3 regions of the Vreelandella hamiltonii genome follow, and region 3 is predicted to be linked to each of the others. Evidence: predicted binding sites of a transcription regulator. Region 3 holds the regulator's gene; each other region holds the start of a gene.
What was found. The regulator PhoB, encoded in region 3, activates phosphate uptake and scavenging genes when phosphate is short. The targets are predictions, from matches to a motif close to TGTCATANNNNTGTCANA.

Region 1 (5,535 bases), on a different contig from region 3:
AAAGTTGAGCGCTCGACCGGAGCCTTCCGCCACCCGCGCCCAGTTGACCTGCACCGACGACAGCGCCAGCACCAGATACACCACCACACCGATGGCCAGGCCCCAGCGCAGCCGTGGGTTTTCGATCAGCGGCAAACGCCGCCACTGACCCTGGCGCGCAGCTTGCTGGCGCGCCGTGGCGTCTGCCGTGCTCATAGCGCGCCTCCACTGGCAACCTGGGTGAGCGGCCGCGCGTCATGGTGTGCTTTGGCTGCCGACGTGGGCGCTGCCGATGTGGGCGCAAGGGCTACCTGCGATGGCTCATCTTCTTCGTCGGCGGGCTCGGGCGTGGTGTCCCAGTCCTCTTCCCCATAGATGGTGGTGAGGATCTCGCTGGTGAGTTCGCTGGGCTTGCCGTCGAAGACGATTTGTCCGGCACTCAGGCCCACGATGCGGTCGGCAAACTGCTGCGCCAGAGCCACGTCATGAATGTTGATGATGGCCGCCAGCTCGCGCTCGGCGCACAGCTCGCGAATCAGACGCATGATCTGGCGCGAGGTTATGGGGTCCAGACTGGCGGTGGGTTCATCCACCAGCAATAACTTGGGGCTTTGCAGCAGTGCGCGGGCGATGCCGACACGCTGGCGCTGGCCACCCGACAGCGCATCGGCGCGCTTGTCGATGGCATGGGGCAAGCCCACCCGCTCCAACAGACGAAACGCTTCCGCAACGGCTTCCTGGGGGTAGCGGCGCAAGAAGCTGCGCCAGAAGCCGACATAGCCCAGTTGGCCCGACAGCACGTTTTCCATGACGGTCAGCCGGTCCACCAAGGCGTATTCCTGAAAAATCATGCCCATGGAGCGACGTGCGTGACGCAGGCGGCTGCCCGACAGTTTGGTCAGTTCGGTCTCTTCCAGGCGGATACTGCCCTGGCTGGGTTCCACCAGACGATTGACGCAGCGGATCAGGGTACTTTTGCCTGCACCCGATGGCCCAATCAGCGCCATCACCTGGCCTTTGGGCAGCGATAGGTGAATATCGGTCAGCGCGCGGTCGCCCGTCGGGTAACGCTTGCCAACGCCAGTGAGTGTCAACATGGGGAATGCCTCGTTTGCTTGTCGCTCAAAACGTTCAACTGACTCGACCCCATAACGCGTCGGCCAGAAGGTTGCCCTCCTGGCCGACAGGGTCACGCAGCGCTGGAATCAATCGCAGTCGTAAGTGACGCCATTGGCATCGGCAATGGTACGGATGACCGACCAGTGCTCTTCATAGCTGATGGGAATGAACTGCGCTTCGCCAGAGTTCTCGAACTCCGCCTGCAGGGCGGTGCCTTCCCAGTCGTAGCTGAAGAACGCATCCTGAATCTGCTGCTGCAGTTCGGGCGTCAGGTTGTGGGCGGTGCCGTACGCCGTGGTGGGGAAGGTTTCGGAGGTGTAGATCACCTCGTAATCACCCTCGTTGATGACACCTCGTGACAGCATGCGATGGGCAACGGAGTTGGCAATGGCCGCCGCATCGTAATCCTTGTTGATGACGCCCAGGATGGAGTTGTCGTGGGAGCCGGAGAAAGCCGTCTCGAAGTCATCACCGGCTTCCAGACCGTACTCGGAGCGCAGCAGCGCGGACGGTGCGCGGAAGCCCGAGTTGGACGTTTCGGAAGTGAAGGCCAACTGACGACCCTGCAGGTCTTCCATGCCGTCGATACCGCTACCGGGGTAGGTGATGATCTCCATTTCGTAACCGTAGCTGCCATCTTCGGCCGCCATGATGGCGAAGGGACGGAAGCCACCACAGTTGACCGCCACCGGTACGCCACCGGTGTTGAAGCCAGCCACGTGCAGACGGCCAGCGCGCAGCGCTTCCTGCTGGGCAGCATTCGACTGCACCGGGAAGAACTGAACACGTTTACCCGTCGCTTCGCTCAGGTGATCCAGGAAACCCGCCCATACGTCGGCGTAGACCGCCGGGTCTTCAACCGGCGTGTAAGCAAAGACCAGCGTGTCCGGATCGACCAACCGAGACTCATCGCTGGGGATATCGGCCACCATGTCGCCATCGTTGTCCACGTAGCGTGAGGAGAGGTCGGCAGCCGCATTCATCGCACTGAAAGCGAAGGCACTGGCAACGGCAGCACTGATCAGGGTGCGCGAGAGTGACACGGTAGAGAGACGAGAGGATTGCATGGATCACCTAACGGGGTAGTAAGAGGTGGATGTATCCTGACGCCCCAAGATGACAGCGGCGGGTCTGGCGGGTGACAACTTCGTGACGTCTACATGACACCCGCGTGAACGACCTGCCGCTCTGGCGGCTCACTGCTCCACGCAACAGCCACGCCGTTCCACGAACAGGCTGTTCCCGGCAATCTTCTTCGCCTGGTGCTTGAGTTCGGAGAGTTGGCTGGCAATGTCCAGGGCCTTGCAGTGGCCCGGGTCACTGATGGGCTTGACGGCTACCGACACGCTGACGAAAGGGAAAAAGCTGACGCCTCCCTGACGGCTTTCGATGGAAAGCCCGCCTCTCTGGCGGTCCTCTTCTTCGTAGAAACTCGGGGCCATGACCTCGAAGGAGGCCAGAATCTGCTGGCACACGCTCTCCCAGTGCTCCAGCGGTAACAGCATCATGAAGTCGTCGCCACCGATATGCCCGATGAAGCCCCCCGCGCTTTCCACCTGAGCCTGCAACAGCCGCGACAGCGAGATGATCACATGGTCTCCGCGGGCATAACCGTAGGCATCGTTGAACGCCTTGAAGTTATCCAGATCCACGTAGGCAGCGGCAAAGCCATTGCCCTGGCTCAGATAGGCCGTGAGGGTTTCATTGATCAGGATGTTACCGGGCAGCCCGGTGAGCGGATTGGCATGGCGCGCCTGACGCACCTGGATGGCGGTGATCTCGCGCAGCAAATCGACGATATTGCCCATACCCAGATACTGCCCTTCGCCATCGACGATGACGAAGTCCTCCTGTTCGATGTCGCGGCTGTCGGTCAGCTGCTGGCTCAGCGTTTCCAGGGGCATGTCGGCGGCAGCCACCAGCATCTTGCGATCGGCGATGTCCAGCACGCAGCGCTTGGCGTACAGCGAATGGCTATAAGGGTTGGTGAACAGCGTCAGGAACCCGTTGCGCCGCACCACGGCAATGGGCACGCCCTGTTCGATCACGGCCACGCAGCGCAGATGCGGCGTTTCACGAAACCGTTCCGCCAACGTGGGCACTGACACACTGGGCGCCACGGCCTCCACGCTGCGCAGGATGGTATGCGCCGTACGCCCGGCGGGAGTTTTCAATTGCGTGGTGGCGGGCAGCAGCGTATTGAGCTGAACAGGCGGCTGAACGCTGGGACGTGCGAAGTAGAACCCCTGCAACAGCGCCAATCCACGGTCCAGTTCCCACAGGCACAGGTGCTCTGCCGCGGTTTCGACCCCTTCTGCGATGAGCTGGCAGTCGAGGCTTTTGGCCACGTCCAGTATCGAGCGCAGAAACTCCCGCTTGGCGGGCTCCTGATCGATGCCGGAAATGAAGTGGCGGTCCAGCTTGACGAAATCCGGGCGCAGCTCCGCCCAGTGGCGCAGGCTGGAGTGACCGGCCCCCAGGTCATCCAGGGCTACCTGAAACCCCATGTCGCGGTAGTGGGCCACCGCCTGGCGCATCAGGTCGTAATCGTGGATGGGCACGTGCTCGGTCAGCTCGATCACCACCCGCTCCGGCGGCAGGCCACTCTCCTGAATGAAGCCCAGCGTCAGCCCCTCGCGGAAATCACGCTCGACGATGGTCAGCGGCATGACGTTGAGGAACAGCAGCCCAGGGAGTGCGAGTTCGGCAAAGCGGCGAATGGCGAGCCGTCGGCAAAGCAGGTCCAGCTCCACCAGCAGACCTGCCTGGGTCGCCACGTCGAACAGCCTTAGCGGTGAATGCAACGGAGAGGTGCTGGGGCCACGGATCAGCGCTTCGTAGCCATAAATGGCCTGCTGATTGGCATCGACAATGGGCTGAAAAAGTACGTGCAGCTCTTCTGCCGCGATAATCTGGTGAAGCCACTGGGTTTCTTGTGCGGTCATGTGCCTGCTGCCCTGTCAAACGTCTACGATCCCTATGACTTGTCAACTCCATCAGGAAGGTGCCAGGGCAGCAAGCGTGCGTCATTTACATGACATTTTCATGACGAACCATCGGTTGGCCCCTTCATGCCGGGGATGTTCGGCGGCGGAAACACCGCGTCGCCACCGCGGGCATCCAACTGACGAATATCGGTGGGACGACCGTTCTCGTCGAGACTGACCAGGCCTATCCCGCTGGCATTCCATAGCCGCTCGCCAGCGCTAGCCTGCTCAGGGTCCCGAGGGTAGATGCTGAGCTTGCGCCGCTGGGTAAACCAGTTGAGCGGCGACAGCGGCGCGTATAGCCAACGATTGAGCCGGTCGAAGGTATCCAGCAGCCGCCGTGGGAAGGTGTTTTTCACGCCGCTGGAAGTGATCTGCCACAGATGCGGGGCCTGCTCCTGCCCGCGTACGACGATGTCGTAGGCAAAGGAGTAGTGCACGTCCCCCGACAGGATCACGTAGTTGCCGGGTGTCTTGGAGTGCCGCCAGATGTGCAGCAGCACGCTGGCGGCACCGCGATGGGCCATCCAGTTTTCGGCATCCACCATCAACGGTTTGCCGGCCAGGGTAAACAGCTTTTGAATGCCCTCGATCAGCTTGACCCCGAACATCGGGGCAGGCGAGACGATCACCGCGCTGGGGGTGCCCAACAGCGCCTGCTGCATCTCCATGAGCGCCTCCCAGTCCATCAGCCCGGAGGGCCGTTTGGGGTTGCGCTCACTGCGCCAGCGGCGCGTACGGGTATCGAGCACGATCAGCGCGGGGGCGCCTGGCACCTGAAACTCCCACCCTTGAAAGCGCAGAAGCCGCTCGATCACGCTGTCCTGGGCCTGGGGGTTCAAGGTGCCCGACCCATCGAACAACGTGCCGACCTGATGCAGCAGCGGGTTGAGTTTGTCCGGGGCATTGCCCCACCCTTGGCAAAGCAGGTAGGCCACCAGCGCATTGCCAATGATGCGCTTGGAGAACGGATGCCCATAAGCACAGCGCTCCCAATCGGCGGTCAGGTTCCAGTCATCGGTAACGTCGTGATCGTCGAAGATCATCAGGCTGGGCACGTGGGCCATCAGCCGCGCGCACTGGGGCAGCCCTGCCACGAAGGCATCGATGACCGCCTGTTCGGTACGGTACGCTTCGGCCTCCTGCTCGGCCAGCTCGGGCGGCGTGGGCGCAATGATCTGCCAGGGAGTCGGCGACCAGACCAGGCAATACATGGCCAGCATTTCGGCAAGGGTCATCAGGTGGTTCTGGGCGTGCGCCGAGGTGAACACCGGCTTTTTCACCCCGCCGAAGAAACGCTCGCGCAGGGCCGCGTTGCTGGTGACATCCGGCAGCAGCGACTCGCGATGATAATAGGTTTCGGGAGCCGCATAGAGCGCCTGACTATCGTTCACCGTGGCGCCTTCCAACTGTTCATCGGCCAGCCCCAGCCGGGCGATGAGTGCATGCA
Region 2 (5,535 bases), on a different contig from region 3:
TCTTTATAGGTACTTTGTCTTTTTAGGCCCTGGGGCTCTTTTGGCAAGGGGCGACACAGCAGGCTTATAAAGCCCTCCCTTTACGTGGGGGCCAGTGGTGTTATCCGAGCCGCACGGCTAAGATAAGCGCCGTTGGCTATCGGGTAATTGTTAAGGAGCTCGCAATGCAGGACCAGCCTTCTGCTGATCAGGAAACGGCAGCGTTAAAACTGCCACCGCATTCATTGGAAGCGGAGCAGTCGGTGTTAGGCGGGCTCATGCTGGACAACCAGGCGTGGGACAACGTCTCCGAGCGTCTGGTGGCCGACGATTTTTACCGCTATGAACACCGGCTGGTGTTCAATGTGATGACACATCTGGCCGAATCGGGCCAACCGCTGGACGTCGTGACCCTTTCCGAGGCGCTGGAAGCCCGTGACCAGCTGGATACGGTGGGCGGACTGAGTTTCCTGGCCGAGCTGGCGCGCAACACGCCTTCGGCCAGCAACATACGCGCCTATGCCGATATCGTCCGTGAGCGTGCCACGCTGCGTAAGCTCATTCGGGCGGCCAACCAGATTGCTGAAGGGGCTTTTTCGCCTCAGGGCAGGCCCGCCGACGAGCTGCTCAACGAGGCCGAGCGGCTGGTGTTCCAGATTGCCGAAGAGCGGCCCAAGACCGGTGGCCCCATTGGCATGAGTGATCTGCTCACCAAGGCCGTGGATCGGATCGATGAGCTGTTCAACCTGAAAGGGGAAATGACCGGCCTTTCCACCGGCTTTCGTGATCTGGATGAGATGACCTCGGGCCTGCAGCCTTCCGATCTGGTCATCATTGCCGGGCGGCCCTCGATGGGCAAGACCACCTTCGCCATGAACCTGGTCGAGCATGCGGTCATTTCCAGTGACAAGCCGGTGATGGTGTTTTCCATGGAGATGCCCGCCGAATCGCTGATGCTGCGTGTGCTCTCGTCATTGGGGCGTATCGATCAGACCCGCGTGCGTTCGGGTCAGTTGGAAGACGAAGATTGGCCGCGGCTGACCTCGGCGGTGAACCTGCTGAAAGACAAGCAGCTGTTCATCGATGATACGGCAGCCTTGTCACCCAATGAGATGCGCTCACGGCTGCGTCGGGTGGTGCGTGAGCACGGCAATATCGCCTTGATCATGATCGACTATCTGCAGTTGATGCAGATTCCTGGCTTTAACGAAAACCGCACGGGCGAGATCTCGGAAATTTCGCGTTCGCTGAAAGGCCTGGCCAAGGAGTTCCAGTGTCCGGTGGTGGCGCTTTCCCAGCTGAACCGCTCGCTGGAGCAGCGTCCCAACAAGCGTCCAGTCATGTCGGACCTTCGCGAATCGGGCGCGATCGAGCAGGACGCAGACGTCATTGCCTTCGTGTATCGCGACGAAGTGTATAACCGCGATAACCCGGACAACCAGGGTCTGGCCGAGTTGATCATTGGTAAGCAGCGTAATGGTCCCATCGGGACGGTACACATGGCCTTCATAGGCAAATACACGCGCTTCGAAGACTTGGCGCCGGATAGTTACGGTGAAGCCTTCGGCGATTGACTTGAGGCTGAGGGGGGAGCACGTATAATGCGCTCCCCGTTGGCTGAGTCGTCTGGGTAACCCTCACTGGAAGGGCGGGATGAGAAGCGTGGGTCAATCGCATTGGTAGATAGACAGGAGTAACGCATGGCAGGTGGTTTTAGGCGCGGTAACCGTAAGCGGCTTCCCAAGCTGGAAGGTCGGGGTGAGCTCCAGTCGTTAGAGCGTGAAGGTCCCTTCAAAGAGTGGTTGGGCATGCCCGATCTCTACCGCTACCACTTGGTAGTGGAAGGGGAGCAGTACAGCTACCAGACAGAAGATGCGGAATTACCTGTCACCATTGGCGACAAGGTCGTGTTCCGTTACAAGGAAACCAAAGGGGGCAACTGGATCGATCGCAACTCGCTTGGCAAGGCCATCGACCCCTCGGAATATCAGTAATACGACACACATCTTGACGTTTCGGTCAGGAACTCTTTTCTGTTATTGCCCTCTTAGGGGGATAGTGCCAAGGTAATACTATTGTCATGGGGCAAAGGCATGCTGTGCTCCATGGCGATGACCAATAACAGGAGGGAACCATGGAACTTAAAGAGCTTAAACAGTTCGTCGAACGTCATGACAATTTTGAAATCCGGGTAATCACGCATTCGGGCAGCCGTTTCTATCAGGTCGAGCTCGAAGACGTCGAGGGTGAGCGTCATATGCTGACCCAGCGTGGCAAGCCTATGCTGTTTCGAGCGCTGGATGATGTGTACCTCGAACTCAAGCGGGCCGGTATCCACCGGGCTTACCTCGTTCAGCACGTGCCTCAGGATGAAGTCATTGGTCGCGACGCCCACTACAGCGCGCCGCTGACCTCGCGTATGCCGCTGGTATTCTGACGCCCAGGTATCACTGATTGCGCGAGCGTGACCCGCATTTTTCCCACCATTGGCCCAGCCGAATTCGGCGACGGGCAAAGAACCGATAGCCTGCATCCATGACGGCGCGCAGGCCAGGCAAGCAAGACAGTCTTACCAGCCGCCTGTAGCCCAACACGGCATACAGGGCCCGGCTGGCATCCATCCCGACATACCAATTTCCCTGCTGATCCTGAAGATGCAATTGCCCCATCATGGCTTCGAAGCTGAGCCCCAATGCGCCGGGGTCGAAATCCTCGTGCTGAATATCGACTAGACGAATGCGCTGCTGGTGTCGGTGTTTGGCCAGCCAGGCCACTTCGACGCGACAAAAGGGGCAGTGTCCATCGTGGTAGAGCGTGACCGGTGGTTCGGCATGCAGCGTGGCGAAACGGCTCATGAGGAGCGCTCCTCGTGGGTGTACCCTTGGGTGTGAACGGCTTGCCCGTAATCGGCGGCAGTGGGGAGCGATGCCAGGAACTGTTCTGCTTGCTGACGCATGGCGTCGCGTTTTTCCTCTTTCATGCGTGCCAGCGAGCCGTAGATCAGCTTCATGCGTGGATTCCGATTGAGCTGTTCGGCATGGGTCTCCAGAAAATGCCAGTAGAGACTGTTGAGCGGGCAGGCCTTGGGGCCGGTGACCAGCTTGGGGGAGTAGCGACAGTGCTGGCAGTGGTCGGACATCTTGTCGATGTATTTGCCGGAAGCGCAGTAGGGCTTGGAGCCCATCAAGCCGCCGTCCGCGTGCAGCACCATACCCAAGGTGTTGGGTAGCTCGACCCACTCGCAGGCGTCGGCGTAAACGGCCAGGTACCAGTCGCACAGCGCCTCTGGCTTGACCCCGCAGAGCAGGGCGAAGTTGCCCGTGACCATCAGGCGCTGAATATGATGCGCGTAGCTGTGGTCGATGGTCATCTGGATGGCGCGTTGCAGGCAGCGCATGTCGGTCTTCGCATCCCAGTAGAAGGCGGGCAAGTCGCGCTGAAAACCCAGCTGGTTCTCTCGTTTGTAATCCGGCATGCGCGTCCAGTAGAGGCCGCGCACGTACTCACGCCACCCGAGAATCTGCCGTATGAACCCTTCCACGGCGTTGATCGGTGCCTTGCCTGCCTGATATTGCGCAGCCGCTTCTTCGCATACTTCGAAGGGCGTGAGCAGGCCAATGTTCATGGCAGCAGAGAGGCGCGAGTGGTACAGGTAGGGTGACTGGTCGCTGATGGCATCCTGATAGCGGCCAAAGTCGGCCAGCCCGTGGGTGATGAAGTGCTTCAGGTCCACCAGTGCTTGACGTCGGGTGACCGGCAAATTGAAGGTCTCGATCTCGCCCATGTGCTCGGGGAACCACTCGGCGGCATTGGCCAGCGCTTCCTGAGTGGTTTCATCCTGCCCGTGCGCGGGGAGTTCAGGGAAGCTCAGCCCAGGCTGGACGGGTTCTCGGTTATCGTGGTCGAAATTCCACTGTCCGCCCATGGGGGCGTCGCCTTCCATCAGTAGCCCGGTACGTTTACGCTGTTCCCGGTAGAAGTATTCGAGGCGGATTTGCTTACGCCCCTTGGCCCATTGGGCAAAGTCGTCTGGGGTGGTGAAGAAGCGGTCGTCTTCCAGGATTTTCCAGGGCAGTGAGGCGGCCTGACGCTGCTGCATGGCGTTCCACAGCCGCCACTCGCCGGGGCGCGTCACACGAATTTCATCGCACTGGTACTGTCTTGTCAGCCGCTCGGCTTCATCGATCAATGATTGGGTGTTATCCGCATCGTCCATGCGGCTGTAATGCACGTTGAAGCCCTTGTCGCGCAGCTGTTGGGCAAAATGTCGCATGGCGGCCAGGAACAGGCCGATCTTGTGTATATGGTGAGGGACGTAGCGTGCTTCTTCAGCGACCTCACAGAGCGCCACCACCGCGCCTTCAGGGGCCTGGCGAAGGGTAGGCAGGGTCAGGGAAAGCTGGTCACCCAGAATGAGTAGCAAAGGCTTGGACATGAGTTCGCCTGTAGTTATACAAATTATGCTGATAGTATAACTTTATTCCGCGTCTTTGCTGAAAAGTGATAAGATTTAGACCATTGTGAATGATCGACAGCCCCCAGGAGTAAGTGAGATGGCCGACAGCGTTGTAAAGGATCAACCCGGTGAAGGGCGCTTGGCCCACGCGCCAAGCAGTCATCCTCCGGTTGCCCCCGCCAAGGTGGGCGTGGTGCTGGCCAATCTGGGGACGCCCAATGCGACTGACTACTGGTCCATGCGGCGCTATCTCAACGAATTCCTGTCGGATAAGCGGGTCGTGGACTATGCGGGTTGGAAATGGCAACCGCTGCTGCAGCTCATCATTCTGACCAAGCGCCCCTTTACGTCGGGCCATGCCTACAAAAGCATCTGGAACACCGAAAAAGACGAGAGCCCGCTGCTGACCATTACCCGTGCACAAACGGAAAAGATGACCGCCCGGCTGAAAGCGCTGTATGGCGACAGTGTCGAGGTCGATTTCTGCATGCGCTATGGCAACCCTTCCACGGAAAGCGTGCTGAATCGCATGAAAGAGAAGGGCTGCGAGCGCATCGTGTTCTTCCCGCTCTACCCGCAGTACGGCTCGCCCACCACGGCTACCGCCAACGATCAGGCGTTTCGCACGTTGATGAAGATGAAGTGGCAGCCCTACCTGCGCACGGTGCCGGCCTACTTTGAACACCCGGCTTACATCCAGGCGCTGGCCAACTCGGTGCAAGAGGCGTACGACGGCTTTGAAAGTCGCCCCACCAAGCTCGTGGCCAGCTACCACGGTGTGCCGGAACGCTATCTGATGGAAGGCGACCCTTACCACTGCCAGTGCCAGAAAACCACGCGCCTGCTACGTGAGCGTCTGGGGTTGAGCAAGGAGGAGGTCGATACCGCCTTCCAGTCACAGTTTGGCCCGGAAAAGTGGGTAGGCCCGCAAACCGTAGACCATGTGGCCGAGCTGGCCAGGCAGGGCCACAAGCACATTGCCATTCTGTCACCTGCCTTCTCCTCCGACTGTGTGGAAACCCTCGAAGAGATCAAGGAGGAGATTCACGACAGTTTCATGGAGGCCGGTGGCGAGACGTTCAGCTATATTCCTTGCCTGA
Region 3 (5,535 bases):
GGGCTTATTCAGCCTAGTCGTGAAGGCGGCGAAAATCAGCCTAGCAGGGCAGGGACAGCTCTGGAAAGCTCCACTTTCCTTCTCACGCAGCCCCCTGTCAACGCAAAACCAATCAAACGACCGTCTTTATCTTCCGCCAGCGCCGTCAAATCCTGCCCATGACCCTCCACTCGCCAGTGCTGCGGTGTGCCCACTGGCGGGTAGGCCACCACCGGGAGCAGAGGCGTTTTGACGATGATCGGCCAGGCGCCGAAGCTTACCGGGGTAGGCGAGCCGCCCAGCGTGGCCGCCAGCGCTTTGGCGCTGGCTTGCAGCGGCTGAACGTACATGGCGTTCACGCCGTCGATGCAGGCCACGTCGCCCAATGCGTATACGTTGGGCTGGTGAGTACGAAGCAGCCGGTCCACCTCGATACCGCGGGCGCTGACCGCGAGTCCGGCGGCCTCGGCCAGCGCCGTGCGGGGCGCCAGTCCCGTGGCCAACAGGACGATGTCCACCGTATGGCGCTCGCCGCCGTCGAGCTGCAGTACCAGGTCGCGGTCGGCATTCATGGATAGGCTGTCCAGCGTGCGCCCCAGTGCCAGTTGCATGCCTGCCGTTCGAAAGGTTTCGGCCAAGGCATGGCCCAGCGGCTCGGGCAGCAGGCGCGGCAGCGGGGTGCTCTCTGGCGCCACCAGGGTGACGTGGTGGCCGCCCGCATGGAGGTCGTTGGCGAATTCGCAGCCCACCAGGCCCGCGCCAATGATCGCCACTCGGCTTGGCTGGGCGAGCGCTGCATACAGGCGGCGGTAGTCATCCAGGTCGTTGACCGTGAAACAGCGCCCTTTCAGCGCACTGGGTATCTGGAATGGCGTGCGCGGGGCCGCGCCGGTGGCGAGCACCAGGTGCTCGTAGCGGAGCAGGGTGCCGTTGTCCAGGCGCAGCATCTGGTGTTCCAACGCCAGTTCGACGACTTGCGTGTGGGCCATGAGCTGGGCATTCAGTTCGTCGGCGAGCGCTTCTGCGCTGCGCTGCGCCAGCTTTTCGGGGCTCAACCGCTTGGCGAAGCCCGTGGACAGCAGCGGTTTGCTGTACTCTTCGCCACGGTCGGCGCTAACCAGCGCGATGGTGCGAGAATCTCCCTGGTGGCGCAGCGCTCGCGCCAGGCCAATACCGGCCATGCCAGTGCCGACAATGATCAGCTCGGCATGTGGGGATTCGCTGAAGTGTGAATCGGGCATATCGTTATCCGGGGGTAAGGAACAAAAGCCTGCCAAGCCATCATGTTACACTAGCCTTCTTTCCAATTGACTGCTCTGGAGGCTCAGGTGACGCTCGTTGAGTTGCCACGCCCTGCGTTTTCGCTACCCCCCCACTGGCGGCCGGTTGCCGCTGCGCGGCCTGCCATGAGTGCGGCCTGGTGGCAATGGGTGGCCTCGACCGACTCCCTGACGGCGCGCCTGATGGCGGCCGGAGCGCCGAGCCAGTTCCGCGTACGCCTGCTGCGTCAGACCATTGGCCTGCCGTTTCAGGACGAAGCCATGGCGCTGGGAATCGCTCCACGTCGCCATGCCTGGCTACGCGAGGTGGCGCTGTGCATCGACGGCACCCCCTGGGTGGTGGCGCGATCGGTGGCACCGCTGGAGCAGCTGCAGGGCAAAGGCCTGGGGGCCTTGGGCGAGCGTTCGCTGGGCAGCTGGTTGTTTCAGCAGCCGGACCTGGTGCGCGGGCCGTTGCAGGCCACGGTGTCGCTCCCGCGCTTCACGGCGTGGGGTGCCCCCGCCAAGGGGCGTAGCCAGTGGGGGCGTCGCTCGGTCTTTCAGCACGCGGGGTTGTCGCTGCTGGTTCAAGAGTATTTTTTATCGACCATGGCCGATGCGCTGAGCCTGCCCTCGCGCTAGGCTATTCTGGAGTTTCTTTCACGAGGTAAGCATGAGCATGGACCGTTCTCTATTGCGGCCAACGGGTTGGGCCCGGCTGGCAGACTTTCTTCAGCTGATGCGCCTGGATCGGCCCATTGGTACCTGGCTGCTCATGTGGCCGACGCTCTGGGCGCTGTGGGTGGCTGCAGAAGGGGTGCCGGGTCGCTCCGTGCTGATCATCTTCATTGCCGGTGTCTACGTGATGCGTGCTGCGGGCTGCGTGGTGAACGACTATGCCGACCGCCATGTGGATGGCCACGTCAAGCGTACTCGCCAGCGCCCCATGGCCACGGGACGCATCAGCGAAACCGAAGCCCAGCTGCTGTTCGTGGCGCTGGTCGCCGCTGCCTTCATTTTGGTGCTGCTGACTAACTGGTTCACCGTGCTGCTGTCGGTGGGCGGCGTGCTGCTGGCTTTCGTGTATCCGTTCATGAAGCGCTACACCCACTTCCCGCAGGTGGTGCTGGGCGCGGCCTTTTCCTGGGCCATTCCCATGGCGTTTGGCGCGGTATTGGGCCACGTGCCTTTGGAAGCCTGGCTGCTGTTCAGTGCCAACCTGCTGTGGACCGTTGCCTACGATACCCAGTACGCCATGGTCGACCGTGACGATGATCTGAAAATCGGTATCAAGTCGACCGCCGTGCTGTTTGGCCGTGCTGACCGGCTGATCATCGGAGTGCTGCAGGCAAGCGTGCTGGCCCTGCTGAGCTGGGTCGCGCTGCGCGTTGGGCTAGGGGGCTTTTTCTGGCTGGGGTTGCTGGGCATGGCGGCGACGTTCGCGTACCAGCAGTGGCTGATCGTCGGGCGCGATCGAGACCGCTGTTTTCAGGCCTTCCTGAACAACCACTGGTCGGGTCTGCTGGTCTTTGCAGGTATTGCCTTGAGCTGGTGGCCGGTAGCGGGCTAAATTGACTGGGTGTCATGGAACTGTCATCAAGTCATGGTGTTATCGTCACACGCATGTCATTGAACTTTCCTGAATAGAGCACCGTGAGGCCCTGGAATGACCGCCAAGACCGTACTGATCGTCGATGATGAGGCGCCGATCCGCGAAATGATCGCCGTGGCGCTGGAAATGGCTGACTATCGCGTGCTTGAAGCGGACAACGCCCAGGATGCCCACGCCATGGTCGTCGACCACCAGCCTGACTTGCTGCTGCTGGACTGGATGATGCCGGGCACCAGCGGCATCGAGTTGGCCCGTCGGCTGAAGCGCGAAGAAGCCACCGCCGAGCTGCCGATCATCATGCTGACGGCCAAGGGCGAAGAGGACAACAAGATCCAGGGCCTGGAAGCGGGTGCCGACGACTATATCACCAAGCCCTTTTCCCCCCGTGAGCTGGTGGCCCGCCTGAAGGCCGTGCTGCGCCGTGCCACGCCGCGTGGCGTGGAAGACCCCATCGAAATCAATGGTCTGCTGTTGGACCCGGTGAGCCACCGGGTCAGCGCCCATGGCAAGGCGCTGGAAATGGGGCCTACCGAGTATCGTCTGCTGCAGTTTTTCATGACCCATCAGGAGCGCGCCTACACGCGCAGCCAATTGCTTGACCAGGTATGGGGTGGCAACGTCTACGTGGAAGAGCGCACGGTGGACGTGCATATTCGTCGTCTTCGTAAAGCGCTGGGCGAGCCTCATCAAAATCTGATTCAAACGGTGCGCGGTACTGGGTACCGGTTCTCTGCGCGAGTGTAAGCGTGCGCCTGTGGAGCCGTGAGATCTGGCGCATCATCTGGCTGGCCCTGTTGGGCCTCTGCCTGGGATGGCTGGTGGATTACCCTGGCGCCGGGCTGGCGGCGGGGCTGCTGTTTTGTCTGGTCTATCATCTGCGCCAGTTTCGAGCGCTCTTCCTTTGGCTGACGCTTCACCCCCACGATGAGCCCCCGGCGGCCAAGGGCATGTGGGGGGAGCTGTTCGACCGCCTCTATCGCTACCAGAAAAGCCAGCGCATTACCCAAAGTCGTTTACGGGCGACGCTGGCGAGAATCCAGGAGTCCTCCGAAGCCATGCGCGATAGCGTGGTGATGCTGGACCGCCACGGCGACCTGGAGTGGTGGAACAGCGCGGCCACCGACATGCTGGGGCTGCAAACCGCCCACGATCGTGGCCAGCACATCACCAACCTGCTGCGCGATCCTCGCTTCATCAGTTACTTCAATGCCCGCGATTACAGCGAGCCGCTGACGCTGACCTCGCCGATCGACGAGCGGCGCATCCTCCAGTATCAGATCACTCTGTACGGTGATGACGAGCGGCTGGTCATGGCCCGTGATATTACGCGTCTGCACCGCCTGGAGCAGATGCGGCGTGACTTCGTCGCCAACGTCTCCCATGAACTGCGCACTCCGCTGACCGTGCTGTCGGGCTACCTGGAAACCTACGGCGACCTCAAGGAGCTGCTGCCTCCCCGCTTGGGTAAAGGAATTGTACAGATGGAGGAGCAGACGCGGCGGATGCAGAACCTGGTCAATGACCTGCTGCTGCTGTCACGGCTGGAAATCGACCAGGGCGGCGACGATCACCAGACGCTGGCCGTAGGCCCCATGCTCGACAGCATTCGCCGAGACGCTCTGGCGCTCTCGAGGCAGCAGCACAGTGTGCAGGTCATTCTAGAGAGCGACGCTGGCTTGATCGGCAGCGAGCAGGAGCTGCGCAGCGCCATTTCCAATCTAGCCTTCAATGCCGTGCGCTATACCCCGGAAGGCAGCCAGATCACGCTGCGCTGGTCGGTGGCCGCCAACGGCAACGGGTGTATCGAGGTCGAGGACGATGGCGATGGCATTGATCCGGTGCATATCCCCCGCCTGACCGAGCGCTTCTATCGAGTGGATAAAGGGCGCAGTACGGCAACAGGAGGGACGGGTCTGGGCCTGGCCATCGTGAAGCACGTGCTGCTGCGCCACGAGGCACAGCTCAACGTAGAGTCACACCCGGGCGAGGGAGCTGCCTTTCGCTGTGTGTTTCCTGCCAGACGCGTTACCGGGCCTGCTTGAAGGCTCGACTTCACTGAATCCCCCTCTCTTTTGCATAACACCTGTATAAGTGTGCCATATTGGCATAGAACTCTGGTCACACCTCACTCATGTGTCATTTTTAACCACTCAAAGGCGTGGTCATGACCCCCTGAGCCCATGCTTTATACCATTCTTTTTTTTTAAATTATTGATAATAAATAATTTTTTTATTTTTTGGCATCCGTGGCACAACGTATGCAATATTCAAGGCAAGGAAGATTACCGCAGGAACTGGTAAGACATGAAGTCACTCTTCCTTAACTATGCGGTATCAACAGCGATCGAGGAGGCGGAATATGATGTCCAAGGAACTACTCAAGAAAGCTGGTATTTTAGGTGTTTCTTTTGGCCTGATGGCAAGCCCACTGGCATTTGCAGACACCACGGATCACTCATCCATCGACCAGAATCAGGATGTAACCGTCGAAGATGAGCCCATGAACACACAGTCTGGTACGGCTGAGCCCGGTAGTTACGACACAGAAGACCTGACCACCGATCACGGCACACAAGGTCCTGATGTAGTAGATGAGCCAGAGTCTACCAACATGAGCGGCGGTGCCGAGTACACTCCGGAAGATGTGGTAGAAGAAAATAGCGGCAGCTAAACGTAACAATTCTT

Region 1: a site for PhoB is predicted at 2,247-2,264, ahead of phnD (phosphate/phosphite/phosphonate ABC transporter substrate-binding protein). Genes of this name have one in related genera too.
Region 2: a site for PhoB is predicted at 2,045-2,062, ahead of IE061_RS05960 (DUF6482 family protein). Genes of this name have one in related genera too.

Annotation. Positions count from the first base shown of each region.
Region 1 is NZ_BMXO01000006.1:33,062-38,596, forward strand. Features, by position in the region: gene phnE (phosphonate ABC transporter, permease protein PhnE) at 1-195, opposite strand, end outside; gene phnC (phosphonate ABC transporter ATP-binding protein) at 192-1,076, opposite strand; gene phnD (phosphate/phosphite/phosphonate ABC transporter substrate-binding protein) at 1,185-2,165, opposite strand; gene IE061_RS07975 (bifunctional diguanylate cyclase/phosphodiesterase) at 2,295-4,043, opposite strand; gene IE061_RS07980 (metallophosphoesterase family protein) at 4,142-5,535, opposite strand, start outside.
Region 2 is NZ_BMXO01000004.1:33,192-38,726, reverse strand. Features, by position in the region: gene dnaB (replicative DNA helicase) at 165-1,553, shown strand; gene IE061_RS05965 (hypothetical protein) at 1,680-1,973, shown strand; gene IE061_RS05960 (DUF6482 family protein) at 2,114-2,416, shown strand; gene IE061_RS05955 (thiol-disulfide oxidoreductase DCC family protein) at 2,427-2,834, opposite strand; gene IE061_RS05950 (cryptochrome/photolyase family protein) at 2,831-4,414, opposite strand; gene hemH (ferrochelatase) at 4,533-5,535, shown strand, end outside.
Region 3 is NZ_BMXO01000005.1:191,878-197,412, reverse strand. Features, by position in the region: gene IE061_RS07755 (NAD(P)/FAD-dependent oxidoreductase) at 36-1,220, opposite strand; gene IE061_RS07750 (chorismate--pyruvate lyase family protein) at 1,308-1,880, shown strand; gene ubiA (4-hydroxybenzoate octaprenyltransferase) at 1,918-2,808, shown strand; gene phoB (phosphate regulon transcriptional regulator PhoB) at 2,905-3,594, shown strand; gene phoR (phosphate regulon sensor histidine kinase PhoR) at 3,597-4,892, shown strand; gene IE061_RS07730 (hypothetical protein) at 5,210-5,521, shown strand.